4 regions of the Paenibacillus wuxiensis genome follow, and region 1 is predicted to be linked to each of the others. Evidence: riboswitches for the same ligand, from Rfam matches in the RefSeq annotation. Region 1 holds a riboswitch; each other region holds the start of a gene.
What was found. A riboswitch is a leader RNA that binds a small molecule or an ion and turns the genes downstream of it on or off. The one in region 1 is predicted to bind thiamine pyrophosphate.

Region 1 (4,217 bases):
ATGATACGGATGCCGATCCTGTCCGATATTCAGATCGAATGATTCCAAGACCTGTTCCACTCTATGTGCAATGTCTGATTCATCCCAGTTGTTCTGCCTAGGCTCATAAGCAAGCTCGTCATAGATCGAATCCGTTAGAAACTGCATCTCAGGATTCTGAAATACGAAGGCGAGTTCGGCTGGAGGCTGCTTTCCCGTATTTCTGAATCGTGGGAACCATCGCTTGCGAGCCTGTGCTGGCAGCTCTTGACCCTCAATAAGATACATGCCTGTAGTACGCAGAATTTGCATAAGAGACAACAATAGTGTGCTCTTGCCAGCGCCGTTCTCTCCGATAATCGTAATCCATTCCCCTGGATAAATATCTACGCTCGGGACGGATATGCGACGAATTTCTTCATAGTATCCGCTAAAATCACGCAAAGAGAGCAGTGGCTGCACGGCTTGAAGACACGCGTAGGTAAGCCCACCGTTCTGCTTGCAATGAGATTGTTGATATCCGTTCGCCGTTCGTTGCTGCGATATGGCTTGGTAGGCTTCTGAATGAATGTAGTCCTGCCATACACCTGGATACCAAATGCCATACTCAATGAGCTTATCTTTATGATGTAGAAATACATTTTTCGGCTCGTCGTCCGCAATGATTTGTCCAGTGCTGTCGAAAAGCACCACACGATTGATAATGTCGATAACATGCTCAATTTTGTGCTCCACGATTAGAATAGTGGAGGAATCGGCAGCTTGTTTCACGGTGTCCCAGACTTGCTTTGTTCCTTCTGGATCAAGAAGTGCTGTAGGCTCATCGAGGAACAACACCTCTGGTTCTAGCAGCAGGACGGACGCAAGCGCGAGCCGCTGCTTCATGCCTTGGGATAGCGTATGGATTTCTGTATGCAGATTGTGGAACTGCAATCCCACTCTTTCAAGTATGCCTGTCATGTATGCTGGCATTTGATCATAGGGGATCGAGAGATTTTCCAGTACAAAGGCGAGCTCTTCATCTACATATGGCATGCAGAACTGGCTGTCCGGATCTTGGAATACGAAGCCCCAGCTTGAAGGAAGCTTAATCTGATCGTATTTCATCGGCACTTCGATAGAGTGGGGCATAATTCCGCTTAATACTTGCAGCAGTGTTGATTTGCCGCAACCGCTTGGCCCGAGGAGCAGTACCTTCTCACCGGTAGAAATGTGGAAGGAGAGGTCCTTGAACAGCAAGGAATCCTCTCCTGGAAATGTTAGGCGCAAGCGGTCAACAAATGCAGATGAATTCGCATGAGATTCCTGTTGCATGTGTAACCACCTTATTCCGAATATGTGGCGTACGCACAAATTCTATCTATTCATATTATGCGTGCTATTGATTAAGTACCGCGTAATCTTCTTTGGACACAGGACGTATGGATTTGGTTACCCCTGTCGCTTCCAATGCACGAACGAGCAAGCCGGCAAATACGCCAGCGAAGATGAACGCACTAATGACACGAAGTCCGTACTTCAAGACGAGCACCCATGTCTCGTAATCTGCATATCCGTAACCGAGATCGATAATGAATGAGCCGACTGCGGACAGAATGCCAGCGATGCCTGCGATGACGATGCTGTGCTTGCGGTATCCAGTCAAGGCGAATGCCAATTCTGCCGCCAGACCTTGTACACAGCCATACACAATCGTCTCTAGTCCCCAAGCAGAGCCAAGAATAGCCGATAAATTAGCGGCAGCAAGACTTGCAAGGAAGCAGACGCCGGGCTTGCGAATGACTAGGTACGCGAATGGGCCAGCCATAAACCACATGCCATATGTTAATTGTCCTGCTTGTGGGAACAACGGCTTTGCGAGACTGTAGACGCTCTCCCACATTTTGAAGATCACACCAAATACGACCCCGATCATCACGGTAATGAGAATATCCGTAAACTTTAATTTGTTGCTTCTCTGTTGTTCTGGCAACATAACCCTCTCCTTTGTTGTATAGCTAGCATACAAAAAAACCGTCTGGCAACCAGACGGTAGAAGAGTCCTAGATCACAGCAGAGCATGATCACACGACAAATACAGATTCTCTACGCTGGCATTATCCAGATCAGATTCACGGTCAGTAGCGGTATACTCATCTACAATCTCAGCCTGATTCCTCAAGCCCCCGAATTTGTATGACTATGCAATTGCTCATATCATACAATATTCATGATAGGTTGACAACGAAATGTTTACAAAAAACATAAAAATAGGATAGGGAAAGAAGTCAATGGTTGTAATCGTTCGCTAGACAACATAGAAGAGGGGAATAAGGAGATAAGGAGCGTGTTTAGGAGATTTGAAGAGAGAATAGAACAAAATGAGGATCAGGAATAAGTCCTGATCCTCATGAATTGTTAATCGTGTGAAGATGTAGAATGTCGTCTCAATGACAAGCTGTATACGATCCCTCCGCAAGCAAGGACTGCTATGAGCAGCATAATCAGGCCACTGTATAAGGGAAATGAAGCTTCATTGGCAACGGCAACGGTAGGTGTCAGTGAAGTCAACAGCCAACTATGTGTAAGCAGACCGCCGACTACAGCGATGCCGATGCCTTCAGCCATAAAGCATGCAAAACTGAGCATGCTCATTCCTTCTCCTGCTTGGTCAGGTGCTAGTGATTCTGCAACGGATGCAGAGATAACCGTCTTAATGAATGACAACCCTCCGAACACGAGCACGAGGGCGAACGTCATCAGCCATGGAGAATCATTCCCCCACGCAAGGAGCGTGACGAAACTGAATGTGACGAGACCTATTCCAGCGACAAATACAAATGAAGTTCCTCTCTTATCAACGAGAGTTCCACCGAGTATGCCGAACAGAATAACGCTGAGTGTCCCTGGGAAAATGATCGCGCTGCCGATAACAGCGGTCGAAAGTTGATGTACATCCCGCATGAAGTAAGGAACCATGGAAATAAATCCAGCTACCGTTCCTAGCAAAATGGAACCAGCAAGCGTGCCAAGTACATATGGGCGATTAGCGAACAGGGACGGAGCAATAAACGGTTCGCGAATACGGCGGATATGCAAAGCAAACCCAAGAACGAGAATCATACTGCAGACCAGATAGAACCAGACATATGTCGTAGTAAACAAGGTAAATAGAATAATGCCTGTTGACAAGAAGGCAATGCCGATGATATCTGTTCTCCCATTGCGAGAAGGCTCCTGCGGCAGTGCGGTCAAGAAGAAGGGGAGACTGACTATTGTCATTACCGGAATGACAAACAGGTAGGACCAATGCACATAATCTGCCAGTACACCGCCTACAGCTGGGCCAATCCCTTCACCAAGCGCTACCATAGAACCAATCATGCCAAACGCCTTGCCTCGATGCTGTTCTCCAACGTAGCGAGTGACCATAACCATGATGAGTCCGGGCACAGCCGAAGCCCCGGCACCTTGTATCAATCTGGCTGCCAATACAACTGACAAGTAGTCATGGGCGAAGAAACCGAGCAACGAGCCACTACCATAGATGAGCACACCGATGAGCAGCGGCTTCTTAATGCCGTATTGGGATGACAGGGTGCCATAAATGATGGAACCGAGCGCGAAGGTAATCATGAAGCATGTGTTGATCCAATTCGCAATGGCCGGAGTGATACTAAAATCGTGTGCGATGTCGGGCAAGGATACGTTGAACACCGTCTCATTCAACACACTGAAAAATGCTAAAAAGCTTAACCACGCGATCGATTTCTTCACATTGGAAAAGGCATACACGGGTTGTTCTTGTTCTGCCGCCTCGATGCGGTTGTCATTGTTCATTTGTTCCACGAATAGGAATCCCCTTTCTCTTGCTAAAGGGGAATTGCGCAGTTTACAGGGGTGTTATGCGTTATCCCCGATTATTACCTGCCCCAATTGATGTTACGCACTTCATCTTAACGCCTCCCAATTATTGTTGCTTCCAGTATAGCAGTGGGATTTTCCTTATTCAATTAAAAATGCAATAATATAGACTGCACTCAATGCAAGACAGACAAGGGTAAGAATAAGGAGATACAAAGTAAATGAATGTACTTATTGCAGACGATGAGCCGCATATGTTGAAAATTTTAGCGGCTTATTTTGATAAAGAGGGCTTTCGAACTTTTACGGCAGTGAACGGGCATCAAGCGCTTGAGATCTATTACAACCAGCCGCTGGACTTGGCAGTGCTCGATTGGATGATGCCGCAGATGAGC
Region 2 (4,217 bases), on a different contig from region 1:
GCATGCCATTCAGAATGATTTGACCTTCATCCGGCTGTGTCAATCCAGATAAGAGGGAGGCGAGGGTAGATTTCCCAGCTCCGTTTGGACCAACAAGTGCTACCCATTCCCCTGAATGCAGAGTAAGGGACACGTGATCGAGGATTACTCTCCCTTTACGCCGATAGACAAGGTTGTTCGCTTGCAAGACTTCCTCAGGCTTTCGTGGGGAACCGTTCGATTGAGCTGATGTTAGGATGCGCATCACATCCTGCTGTGCTAATTTAGGGAGCGACAGCAGCAGGTTCAGCAGATCCTCGTCGGTTAGTGCGGGTTCTGCGGACTCGAGACGCTGATGAACGGACTGCTCATCATAATTGCTGAAATCGAAAATGTTACTACTATCGTCATCGTTGCTGCTATCGCTACTGTTGCTGCGATTAAACCACTCACGGATGAATTGCTGCAGTTCCAGCGCTTGCGGAAGCCAGATACCGCGTGACTTGGCTTCAGCTGCATGATGCTTGAAGTAGGAGACAGGAAGACCGTCAAAGACGAGGGCTCCATCCTCATCCATCACGAGCAGGCGATCCGTCATGCCGATCCAATCGTCCAATTGATGCTCAATGATGAGCAGAGCCATCCCTTCCCTGCGTGCCAGTTCTGAAATGAGTACAGCAAATTGATGTCTTGTATACGGATCGAGATTCGAGGTGGGCTCATCCAATACAAGCATGTGCACGCGATGGGCTAAAGCGCAGGCGAGGGCCAGCTTCTGCTTCATGCCTCCCGACAGCTCGTGGACATACGCATGACGCCATGCGAGCAATCCTACTTTTTCTAAGACCTCTTGAATCATGGATTCCATCTCAGTTCGAGGGCAATCCCGATTTTCTAGGCAAAAGGCTATTTCTTCTTCTACACGCAGCATACAGAACTGACTTTCGAAATCTTGAAATACAATTCCGATATGCTGGGCCGCTGCACCGGAATCGTACTGTTCAATTGGCTTGCCATACAAATGGACACTGCCATCGACGAGACTATCTATTGCATGTGGATACAGCCCGGCAAGGCAAAAGGCTAGCGAGCTCTTGCCGCATCCGCTTGGGCCTAACAGCAGCACGGTTTCTCCCTCATGCAGGGTGACATTGATGTTGGATAAGACGGGCTCGCCTTCGGTCTCGAAGGCGAGTGTCAGATCAGTGGCTTCCAGTGCAATAAGAGCTCCATGCTCGGCGTCACGTTGTAAGGTCGATTGTGCTGGGTGCTTGGAATTGAGAAGCGCTGGGCTTGCCATGTTACCGCTGCCCCTTTGCAATTGGGAAACTTCTAAGAACTCCTGTATTGGTCAAGGCGTCCGCAATCCATTTGCCAAGCAGACCTGAAATGAGTGCACCGCTTATACAGCGAACGATGAACATCGCGAGGATGAGACCAACAGAGTAGGCCGCATAACCGCTGCGGAAATACCCCCACGCGAAGCTGAATACAGCGGAGCCCACCCCAGCCAGCATGAGCACTTTGGTTGAATAATTCCGATATCTTGTAGCGGCAAATACGGCTTCGGCGCCTAAACCTTGAATAAGGGCGGATACAATCAAAATAGGCCCTACAGCGTTGCCGATTAATACCTCAACCAGTCCAGCGACTGTCTCTGAAATGACGGCAGCCCCCGGTTTGCGGATAATATAGGTGGCGATGATCGATACGATAAACCAAATGCCGAAGATGACTTCATATCCCATCGGCCCCATAAAGCCAACAAGCACATTGCCTATTTGCAAGAAGAGCAGATAAATGACGGCAAACACGACAGATAATGAACTGAGAACGACGATATCTTGTAATTTCCATTGGCTGTTTCGCGAATTCATGAACATTCCTCTTTTCTTAAAACGATGATCGGATGAGTCCGTTGGGTTTGTAGCTTGCATTTTGGAAATTCTTTATCTTCAGCTGCTACCTTGTGGAAGGGCTGTTTGCTGACATCGTAGTTGTCATCACCACATGGGACTTGTCTGATTTTCTCGCCCGATTAAACGCGTTCTCAAGTGTAGCAAATACTCGCTGTGCATCTCCTTCTAAGCGGCTTGCATAATGAGCGCTCTCATCGAAAGTGCCTTCTTCCTTAGCAAGGCCAATGATTTCATAGATCGTATCCATGTAATCTGCCGTTCCAAGCGGGTAGAGCGCAAAATGAGCAGCGACCTTAAGAGGAATCGCTTGTTCCGCATTCATTCGAATTTCGTCCGTATTCATGAAGGCATCTCCTTGTGTGTCACCTGGACAGCCAACAGAGAAGGTAGCATTCAGCGCAACATGCTCTCCACTTGCCGCGCTATGTAAAAAGATTGACTGAACGACATCGAATACATGTTCACTGCGCCCACGAACCCAGGTGCTGACATCATCGGTATGGCACCATACCTTGGACATGTCTGTGTCTCGCAACGCTCCCAAAATAAGTTCAACGAAGCGATTGCTCATCGGATAGATGGAAAATCGACAACCAACGATGCGGCTCGTACCGCAAGATAACTGACTCATAACTTATATCCTCCCTGACGAATCAATATGTGGCCAGCAGACAACAAAAAAACTGCACCGTGAGTCGGTGCAGTTACGCTTGAGGATACAAGGGTATAACATGGCTTCATGCAATGACGAACATGACGAAGCCGCAGCTTATATCAATCAGTCGACTACACTTCCCCACGCTAGTATTATCTAGTTCGGGTTATAAGGGTTAACAGCGTTGCCGCTGTCTCTCAGCTTGTTACAGCACCCCTAGTGTTCGAATTCACTATGCAGTTGTTCCATTGTTCATATGCTTGACAGCTTTCATTATACACGGGATGATCCGTTTGTAAAGGGTGTAACACCAAAAGGAATACTTCAAACTGGAGCTTATTATTGCAATGGGCTAGATCCGGGCATGCAAACGATCCGTGGTATCGAAGCCTGAAGGTGATGCCCGACATCGTGAAGGGACTCTAGTCCTCCGTAATTGTCAACGTGATTTGAAACAAGGTATGGTAACACTGATCCTGCATTAATTCAATCGTGCCATCATGGAGCGTTATGATTTTTTTGCAAATGGCGAGACCTAAGCCTGTACTGTCTTTAATCGGGCCATCGCCGCGGACGAATTCTTCGAAAATATGGTCCTTGATCGGCTCCTGAACGCCAATTCCGTCGTCTCCGATCCACAGTATAACGTTTCCTTCTTGTCGCGCACATGACACATAGAGCACCGTTCCCGCTGGATTATATCGCAGTGCATTGCTGATTAAGTTGGTGATGACGCGACTCATATGAATCTTGTCCATCTTGACATAGAGCGGTTCTTCCGGGATATGTGCTTCAAGCTCAAATCCCTTCTCTTCTATTTCCGGATAAAATTCGACCACGAGCTGTTGGAACCATTTCGTAACGTTCACTTTCTCTTTGCTCAATTCCGTATGCTTGTCATCCAGCTTCGCCAGTTCAAATAAGTCTTTAATCAAATTGGCCATATAAGCTGACTTATCGTAAATGTATTGAATATATTTGCGGGTATCCTTGTCTTCCAATGCCTGATTGTCCAACAGGAGCTGCGAATAACCGTAAATCGAAGTAATCGGCGTCTTCAAATCATGCGATAGATGCAGCAGCATGTTTCGCTTATTGTTCTCGGCAGCTTCCTTCTCGGCAGAAGTACGCTGCAGACGTTCAGCCATGCCGTTAAACGCATCTTGTATTTCCGCGAATTCCTGTTCGGCTGAGTAATGAAGCCGCTTCGTGTAATTGAAGTGCTCCATCTCTTTGATGCCTTCCAAGATTTGCCGCAGCGGCTTTTTCACTTGTCTAACCGAATAGCGGGCGTAAAAGTAAAGCAGGATAAACAATAAAATAGCTAATAATGCAGCAAAGATTGTTGTCGCGGTTGATAATTTCAACAAGCGCTCAGGAATTTTCCACAGCAATACATAAGATTCGCCGTTCGGCCCTTTTGCTTGATAAGCATGATAGGAGATTGCATCATCGTTGCGCTCTACATCCATTTTGGCATACATTTGGCCGTCTTCGTAATGCTTGATGTTGTCCTCTTTGTTTCCTTTGACAAAAATGATTTCGCCTGACTCATTCACGATTTCGAACCAGCCGCCATACTTGTCCAGCAAATGCCCACTGATGTTATGGAAAGGGTACCGATAAATATCCGTTCCATTAATTTGAGCAACGACCAGTTCATC
Region 3 (4,217 bases), on a different contig from region 1:
TATGCGATGCACCAATGCCGGATAAATGGAAGCGCAGCGGATTGCAAGTAGGTTGGATTACGACGGCTTGCGAGCCATAAGAACATAGCGAAGTTATATTTCGAAGTAACACATCACTTCATACATCACGAATGAGCCACTATGACATAGGATGGGATGCGATCATTATGCTGTATTATGTAGACTACCATATGCATTTGGAGGAAGGCCCTTATTCGTTCCGCTGGCTTGATCGTACGAATCAAGCATTCGATCACTTCCATCCAATTACTGAACCACTCCATTCCCGTGCATGGCTCGAAGCGAGTTATGCGCGTATGCATACAAGACTGCAGCGAGGAGCTTATGACGAATCATGGCTCGATCTCTATTTGCAAGAAACGCTGCGCAAAGGACTGCGGGAGGTCGGAATCGTAGATCATCTCTATCGGTTTCGAGAGACGCTCCCCTACTTCGAACGTCACCTCGATATCGGAGACTCCCCGCTTGGTCACCTTCAGCATACATGGCTGCATCAAGTATGCACCGAGCGGATGGAGGATTTCGTAGCTGCCATTCAGGCTGCGAAGTCGAGATGGGCCGCACAGGGTGTCGAGCTCCGTCTCGGATTAGAGGCGGATTATTTTGCAGGTGGAGAGAAGGAGTTGGAATCTTTCATTGCGATGGCGGATTGGGACTATGTGATCGGGTCGATTCACTATGTGGATGGATGGGGTTTCGATAATCCCGAGACTCAGTTCCGCTTCGATCAGATTGATCTGCGTGAACTGTACGGACGCTTTTTCGATGATGTCGAACGAATGATTAACAGCGGTCTGTTCGATATTGCCGCCCATTTGGACAATTTGAAAGTATTTCATTATCGCCCATCTGAAGAGCTGCTTCTCCCATACTACGAGCGAATCGCACAGGCATTGCAACGGACAAATACAGCTACAGAGGTAAATGCAGGACTGTTCTATCGCTACCCGGTCAAGGAGATGTGTCCAAGTTCCTCCTTTATCGATGTTCTGCTTCGACATGACGTCCCCTTTACCCTGTCATCGGATTCACACTTTCCAGACGACGTCGGCAAATACGTGGCGGACAATGCCCTTATGCTTCAGCAGCGCGGTCTAGCCGAAATTGCCACATTCCATCAACGTAAACGCATCATGCGACCGCTCGCAACTTCGATTTCTTAATAAAGAAAACCTAAAGCGAGCAACCCTCTCTCCTGTCCCCAAATACACAATCCCCGGCGCAACGACTGCACCGGGGATTTCATGTTTATTATTTTATTTTCTTTCGAACCGGCTCGAATAACTGCAGCCAATAAGCGTTGCTGCTTCCTTCCGGGCTGTCATTTCGTATATGCTCCTCCAAGCAGAATCTTGCCTCTGAATCAGGCTCGTAGTCAGGATGCTTGTTCAATTTCTCCATCAATAATTCCCACGATCCCGTAATATCATCTGTACTCTCCATCATGGCATATACCCCGCCGAAGAACCTAACCTCCGTAAAATGGCTCGGTATGTCGATATTCTCTGGAATGGAGGCATATGCACCATAACCGTAAACGTTCGATTCAACATCAGGGAGTGGTTCTTCATTTTTTCCAAATAGCCGTGCCGTACCTTGCAGCTCAGCTTGCACGAGCCAGTCCGCTAATGATTCGATCGCTTCTTCTTCTGGAGATGCGCTTACGACAACATGGCTGACCATTCTCATTGATGGAAGGGTTACGAATTTGATTGATGCTGGAGAATAACTCCACTGATTACTCATCGGCATTGTCACCTCATGCTTCATATTTAAATGTAGGGACGGTACATGACTTAATTGCAACAGCAATTGAGCCGTAATCGGTTCATTGAGGTACTTGTACGACTGCTCCAACCATTTCTTCAATGTTATTTCCTTCGATATACACTCATTTTTGTGCTCAATCATCTCGTGTGCATACTGAGTCATTACCTGATGTGCGGTTCGGAACGTCATATCCGCCAGCACCACTTTAATCTCTTTAATCCCAATATCGAACCCTCTTAACCAGGCTGTAATACGGATTGCAAGCACGGTCTGTTCATCATATATCCTCCAGCCAGAACTGTCGCGCTGACTTGCGAATAGCCCTTGCGACTCCCAATGGCGCAGGGTACGGCTCGTCACACCGATTTCCTGCGATAATTTATCGATTCCTATCATGTTGCTCATCACTATCATCAACCTCTGTCACTTGACGTATCATAAGGCGCCTTATGAGGTTATTGTATCAGTTGTCGCAGCGTCAATTGCAATACGAAACTTCGCTCCAAGCACTAACAAATTATCGTTTTGACCGAATGGTTCAGAAAACAAACGTTTTACAATTATCTCCATCAATGCTAAAGTAGTTCGTAAGATGAATATGACGTGAAATCCACTAGGGGAGCCGCATAGGCGGCTGAGACAAGAATTCTTGGACCCTTTGAACCTGATCCGGGTAATACCGGCGGAGGGAAGTGGAGCCGGCCGGTTCATGGTCTTTATGTATGGACATGATGAAGCCGCTCCATTTCGGGGCGGCTTTTTTTGGCTGCCGCGAAGTGCTCCTTGACCAGATTTCAGCATGCATTCATCCCCTATCCAATCATGCGGAGGTGCTGTTCATGCTTACATTTACGGAGGAACTGAGACACGAAGCGGAGCCGATATACGATGCCATTATGGAGCATCCGTTCGTTCGGGGAATTGCTAAGGGTACTGTCAAGAAAGAACAGTTGATTCACTACGTAAAGCAGGATTTTGAATATTTGAATGCCTTTATTCGGATTTATGGCATTGCGATTTCCAAATGCGACAACCGAGAGACAATGGCTCTTTTCAACGAGCAAATCTCATTCGTACTGAATAGCGAGACACACCCCCATCATAATTTTTGTAATGTGGCAGGCGTGACGTTCGAAGAACTGCAAGGCTACCCGCTCGCCCCTTCTGCGAGCCATTATGTGTCTCATATGCTTACCGTGGCCCACGAAGGAACCCTGGAAGATATTATTGCGGCTTTGCTGCCGTGCCCATGGACATATACGGAGATCGGACAACGTTTGCTAAAGGAAGTAAATCCAGATGAGGCCCATCCGTTCTATGAGTGGATTCATTTCTATGGAGACCTCGGCGGCGGAGTTACGGACAAAATGCGCCGAATGCTGGATGAATGGGCAGAATCGCTGTCGCAAGCACGCAAGCAGCAGCTGAAGAAGCATTTTCTGACTAGCTGCCAGTTGGAATATCTATTCTGGGACATGGCTTATCAAGTAGAAGACTGGCCGGTAGGCTTGACGGAGAAGACAGAGGTGAGACAAGGATGAATGATATGCCTCTCTTCCCTCAACGTATTAAGGAACGGCGCCCCCTCATCCACAATTTGACGAATATCGTCGTCGCCAACTTTACCGCTAACGGTCTGCTAGCCATTGGAGCCTCCCCTGTGATGGCTTCAGCCAAGGAAGAGGTAGCGGACATGGCCAAGGCAGCAGATGCGCTCGTATTGAACCTTGGCACGCTCGATACTGACATGATAGAAGCTATGCTAATCGCAGGACGGTCGGCGAATGTACATGGCATTCCCGTTATTCTCGATCCAGTAGGCGCAGGCGCAACGCCGTATCGGACGAAGGTATCTGTGAAGATGCTTAAGGAATTGCGCGTCTCGATCGTGCGCGGCAACGCCGCTGAAATTGCCCAGCTTATGGGGGAAGCAGGCGAGATCAAGGGCGTGGATTGCGTGGAGTCTGAAAGCTCCCTCCGCTCCCCTGAAGCGTTGTTCGATCTTGCTGCGCGGGCAGCCGATCGATTCGGCACCATCGTTGCCATTTCGGGCAAAGAGGATGTCATTACAGACGGCACAACCGGCTACGTTATTGCGGGCGGTCATCCGATATTAACGAGCATAACGGGAAGCGGGTGCCTGCTGACATCGGTCATCGGCGCATTTGCCGCAATAGAGTCTGATTTATTGCTGGCGGGAGCCGCAGCGATGTCTTATTATGGGTGCGCAGCCGCCCATGCCTATCGAACAGCGGGTCATCGTGGACCCGGCAGCTTCCAGACCGCATTTCTTGATGCCTTGGCTGAGATCGACCAATTCGATACAGCAGTATCTACGATCACCCCCCATCAAGCCACCGCTAGAAGGAAGGTATGGCTATGACGGTCGCACGAGCATTGACGATTGCTGGTTCTGATAGCGGTGG
Region 4 (4,217 bases), on a different contig from region 1:
CCTCCGACAACAGCAGCATCGGGAGTATAAAAGGATTTTTAGAGCCCCGGCAAGCGATCAGCTTCAGCAAGGATGGGAACTTTGCTTATGTCCTTAATCGCGATCTCTCCATTTCTCGAGTGGATGTGAAGGCTGGTATGATTCTTGATACTGTAAGCGATAAAGATGATATTTATTATGATGTCAAGGTCAATGTTAAAGGCAATCCGATTCAAAGTGAAGAGTATCCTTATTATAAATCCAAAGCCGACATCATTTATGTTCCTGTACGTTTCGTTTCAGAGGCTTTGGGTGCAACAGTGGAATGGAATAATGATTTTCAAACCATTCAAATCAACTACAACGGCAAAATCAATTCAGTTAACGTGGGAGGTAAAACCGCATTGGCAGGTGATCAACAGATCCAACTCGATGGTCCGGTTGAAAAAAACGGGGAACGCACCTTTGTTCCGTTAAGCTTTATTTCGAAAGTCATGGGAGCCAGCGTAAAGTGGGATAATCCAAGCAGAACAGTAAATATTACGCCGGTTAAGTAATGATATAAAACGCTGCCTAGTCAATTGGTAGCCCTTGCATGAGCTTTGATTGATGAACATGTTCTATTAAACGATTGAAGCATCATTGTTTAGAACCAGTCTGTCAATCCAATCATCGTAATAAGGCCAAGAATGAAGGAGACGGTGGCCGACCGCTGATGTCCGTCTCCATGACTTTCAGGAATCAGTTCTTTATACACAATGAACATCATTGCCCCTGCTGCAAAGGACAGCCCATATGGAACCAGATTGCTCACATAAGAGCTAAGTGTGTATCCGAGCATGCTGGTGACAATCTCAACGACGCCTGTTAAGGTGGCGATGCCAAGCGCTTTCCAGCGATTGATGTTCTGATTGACGAGGAATAGGGCGACGAGGAAGCCCTCTGGTGCATTCTGCAATCCAATGGAAAACGCGATTAACGGCCCAAGTGTATCATTGCTGCTCGCATAACTGACGCCGACAGACAAGCCTTCCGGCAAATTATGAAGGGTGATGGCCGCAATGATAAGGAATGATTTCTGTTCGATATTGATGCGAATTCGTTGATTCGGATTCTCCAAATCCATATGAGGCAGGGAATGCTCCAGCCACAGCAGCACGAAGCAGCCAAGCAGTAAGCCGAATGCAATCACGAACACATTAGAGCTGGCAAGCGCTTCGGGGATAAGATTGAACATTGAAGCTGTTGTCATGATCCCTGCTGTATAGGCGAGAAGGATATCCCTCATACGGTGAGACATGCTCCTCATGAACAAGATCGGGATGGCCCCGATGCCTGTGGATAAGGCGGAAATGGTGCTGCCGATTAACGCTTCTGTCATACTACTCTTCATCCCCTTGCTCGAATCCGGTATTCGAATTGAATTGATATTTGGTGATCGTATCATACAGACATCCTCTACGCCAAGAAATCAATGAGGTAATTATTTTGAGCTAAAATGGAAGATTGTCCCTTGTTTCACATGGAACTTTTTTCGACAGGAATCTAGTGAATATGAGCAATCTGCTGTCATAAAGCATACGAATAACGAAGTTGATGGGAGATATAAGCATTGCCCCAATGATCAGCGGACACTTTGCAATTTCTGTTTGTCACTGGACTTTCTGATGGATGAGGACTATAATTACCCGTGTAATATGGTAGCTTCGATAACTGCATATGCACGCTAGGGGTGCTGGAATTTGGCCGGCTGAGATTGTATCCCATTAAGATACCGACCCTTACACCTGATCTGGGTAATGCCAGCGTAGGAAAGACGTTGAACCGCGTCATTATTGTTATAATTAGGTTGCTTGCTTATTCGTCATGCTCTGCATGAATGTGCGCTGCTTTGGGCAGAATGGACATAATTGCTGTACGGATGAACGAATGCCGGATGACCTTATTGACGTGATTCATCGTATGATGCACATTCGCATATACGCGTAGAACGGCACACAAAGCGTCCCAGAGGGGGCGCTTTTTTTTGTGGATCTGAATCGTGTTGCAGGACGGCGGGACGGGAACTTGCTCATCCACACATATACGATCGAGCGGATCGTCCAACTGGTGAACGCGGCAGGCGTTATCGAAGCACTTTCTAATTTCATGATCGGCTCTCCACTAGTGAGGGAAGGAAGAGAAGGGGGATTCATCATATGCAACGGACACGCTTTACACGAGGGTTGATGCTGGCGCTCGTTATCATGATGACATTTGCGCTCGCTGCTTGCGGCGGCAAGGGTCAAGAAGCAGGACAAGGGAGTCAGGCAGAGGGGAACACGACTCAGGAGCAAGGAACGGATAAGTCGAAGGAGAAACGCGACATTAAGCTTGTGCTTGATTGGACGCCGAATACGAACCATACTGGCTTGTATGTCGCTAAGGAGAAGGGCTACTATGAGGAAGAAGGTCTGAATGTTGAGATATTGCAGCCGAGTACTGGCGCATCAGAGGCGATGATCGCATCGGGAGAAGCGCAATTCGGTGTTAGTGTTCAGGAAAGTATTACGATGGCTCGACAACAAAATGTTCCGATCGTGTCGATTGGTGCGATCATTCAGCATAATACATCAGGCTTTGCCGCGCCGAAGGACAAGAACATCAAGTCACCTAAGGACTTTGAAGGGAAAACGTATGGCGGCTGGGGCTCTCCGGTTGAGGAGATGATTATCCGCACGATTATGGAAAAGGACGGCGGCGACTACAGCAAGCTGAAGAGCGTCAACATGGGCAATGCCGATTACTTTACAGCCGTGAAGAAGGATATTGATTTCGCGTGGATCTTCTACGCTTGGACAGGTATCGAAGCAGAGCTTCGCGGTGAGCCGATTGATATGCTGTACGTCAATCAATATGCGAAGGAACTCGACTATTATACACCGGTTCTATCGACAAGCGAGAAGCTGATCAAAGAAGATCCTGAATTGATTAAGGCATTCATGCGTGCTACGTCCAAGGGCTATCAATATGCGATCGACAATCCAGAAGATGCAGCCAACCTGCTGCTTAAAGCTGTGCCGGATTTGAACAAAGACCTAGTTATCGCAAGCCAGAAATGGCTGAGTCCGAAGTATAAGGACGATGCACCTCGCTGGGGCGAGCAAAAGCGTGACGTATGGGCAAATTACATGAATTGGCTCGTGGGGAACAAATTAATGGATAAGAGCATTGATGTAGACAAGGCGTTTACGAATGACTTCTTGCCAGCTTCATAAGCCTATACGGTTATAGGAATCGGCAATGGGCGCATATGCGCCCTTTTGCTGTATATCGTTACCTGTGTATATCGTTACAGGGTATCGATACGAGATAATCGTCACCAAGACCGTTACAAGTTGATCATTACATGAGGATTGAGAAAGAGGAGGAGAAGCAAGATGGCGAACAGTTTAGTAAGCATTCAGATCGTTCCGAAGACGAAAAATGGGGAAGACGTAATTCCCTATGTAGATCGTGCAATCGAAGTCATTCAAGCATCGGGTGTGAAATATCAGGTAAATCCACTGGAGACAACGATGGAAGGCGAACTTAGCGAACTCTTCCGTATTATTGAGGATATGAACAAGGCCATGATTGAGATGGGAAGCAGCAATGTGTTGTCGCAAGTGAAGATTGTGTATAAGCCATCTGGCATTACGATGGATGAATTGACAGTGAAGTACCGGCCATGAGTGGACGTCGAATCGCGAAGATCGGCCCCCCGATCATTGCATTTATTATATTCCTCGCCATATGGCAGGCAGGAGTAATGGTGTCAGGCATTGAGAAATGGATGCTGCCCAGTCCGCTCGATATTGCACAAGAGGCTGTAAGCAATGGGGGCGGTCTGCTTATGCACACATGGGCTTCTGTTCAGTTGACGCTCATTGGCTTCTGTGTAGGCACAGCTGTGGGCCTGCTGCTGGCTTGTGCGCTTCATCCAATGCCGTGGCTGAAGCGGGCGATCTATCCACTTGTCATAGTCAGTCAGAATATCCCGACAATTGCGCTGCTGCCGCTGCTCATGATCTGGTTCGGCTTCGGTCTCATGCCGAAGATTGTCACCATTACGCTGGTGTGCTTTTTTCCCGTATGCGTGGCTACTCTGGATGGTCTTGCCCAGACAGACCGTACGATGATGAATTATATGCGTATGGCGGGCGCGAGCCGGTCGCAGCTGTTCTGGAAGCTGGAGCTGCCCCATGCACTTCCATCTG

Region 2: linked by a shared signal. The riboswitch ahead of ABN764_RS24105 (YkoF family thiamine/hydroxymethylpyrimidine-binding protein) and the one ahead of ABN764_RS14445 (ECF transporter S component) in region 1 are both predicted to bind thiamine pyrophosphate.
Region 3: linked by a shared signal. The riboswitch ahead of tenA (thiaminase II) and the one ahead of ABN764_RS14445 (ECF transporter S component) in region 1 are both predicted to bind thiamine pyrophosphate.
Region 4: linked by a shared signal. The riboswitch ahead of ABN764_RS07410 (hypothetical protein) and the one ahead of ABN764_RS14445 (ECF transporter S component) in region 1 are both predicted to bind thiamine pyrophosphate.

What each region holds. Positions count from the first base shown of each region.
Region 1 is NZ_JBEFZI010000006.1:66,995-71,211, reverse strand. Features, by position in the region: gene ABN764_RS14450 (ABC transporter ATP-binding protein) at 1-1,293, opposite strand, end outside; gene ABN764_RS14445 (ECF transporter S component) at 1,358-1,954, opposite strand; TPP riboswitch at 2,045-2,158, opposite strand; gene ABN764_RS14440 (MFS transporter) at 2,377-3,798, opposite strand; gene ABN764_RS14435 (response regulator transcription factor) at 4,044-4,217, shown strand, end outside.
Region 2 is NZ_JBEFZI010000011.1:140,372-144,588, reverse strand. Features, by position in the region: gene ABN764_RS24115 (ABC transporter ATP-binding protein) at 1-1,279, opposite strand, end outside; gene ABN764_RS24110 (ECF transporter S component) at 1,281-1,856, opposite strand; gene ABN764_RS24105 (YkoF family thiamine/hydroxymethylpyrimidine-binding protein) at 1,942-2,529, opposite strand; TPP riboswitch at 2,675-2,781, opposite strand; gene ABN764_RS24100 (HAMP domain-containing sensor histidine kinase) at 2,976-4,217, opposite strand, start outside.
Region 3 is NZ_JBEFZI010000004.1:236,020-240,236, reverse strand. Features, by position in the region: gene ABN764_RS10105 (DeoR/GlpR family DNA-binding transcription regulator) at 1-80, shown strand, start outside; gene ABN764_RS10100 (histidinol phosphate phosphatase domain-containing protein) at 168-1,184, shown strand; gene ABN764_RS10095 (MerR family transcriptional regulator) at 1,273-2,196, opposite strand; TPP riboswitch at 2,397-2,499, shown strand; gene tenA (thiaminase II) at 2,631-3,332, shown strand; gene thiM (hydroxyethylthiazole kinase) at 3,329-4,174, shown strand; gene thiD (bifunctional hydroxymethylpyrimidine kinase/phosphomethylpyrimidine kinase) at 4,165-4,217, shown strand, end outside.
Region 4 is NZ_JBEFZI010000003.1:246,438-250,654, reverse strand. Features, by position in the region: gene ABN764_RS07420 (stalk domain-containing protein) at 1-536, shown strand, start outside; gene ABN764_RS07415 (ZIP family metal transporter) at 626-1,360, opposite strand; TPP riboswitch at 1,698-1,811, shown strand; gene ABN764_RS07410 (hypothetical protein) at 2,008-2,208, shown strand; gene ABN764_RS07405 (ABC transporter substrate-binding protein) at 2,178-3,236, shown strand; gene ABN764_RS07400 (thiamine-binding protein) at 3,399-3,692, shown strand; gene ABN764_RS07395 (ABC transporter permease) at 3,689-4,217, shown strand, end outside.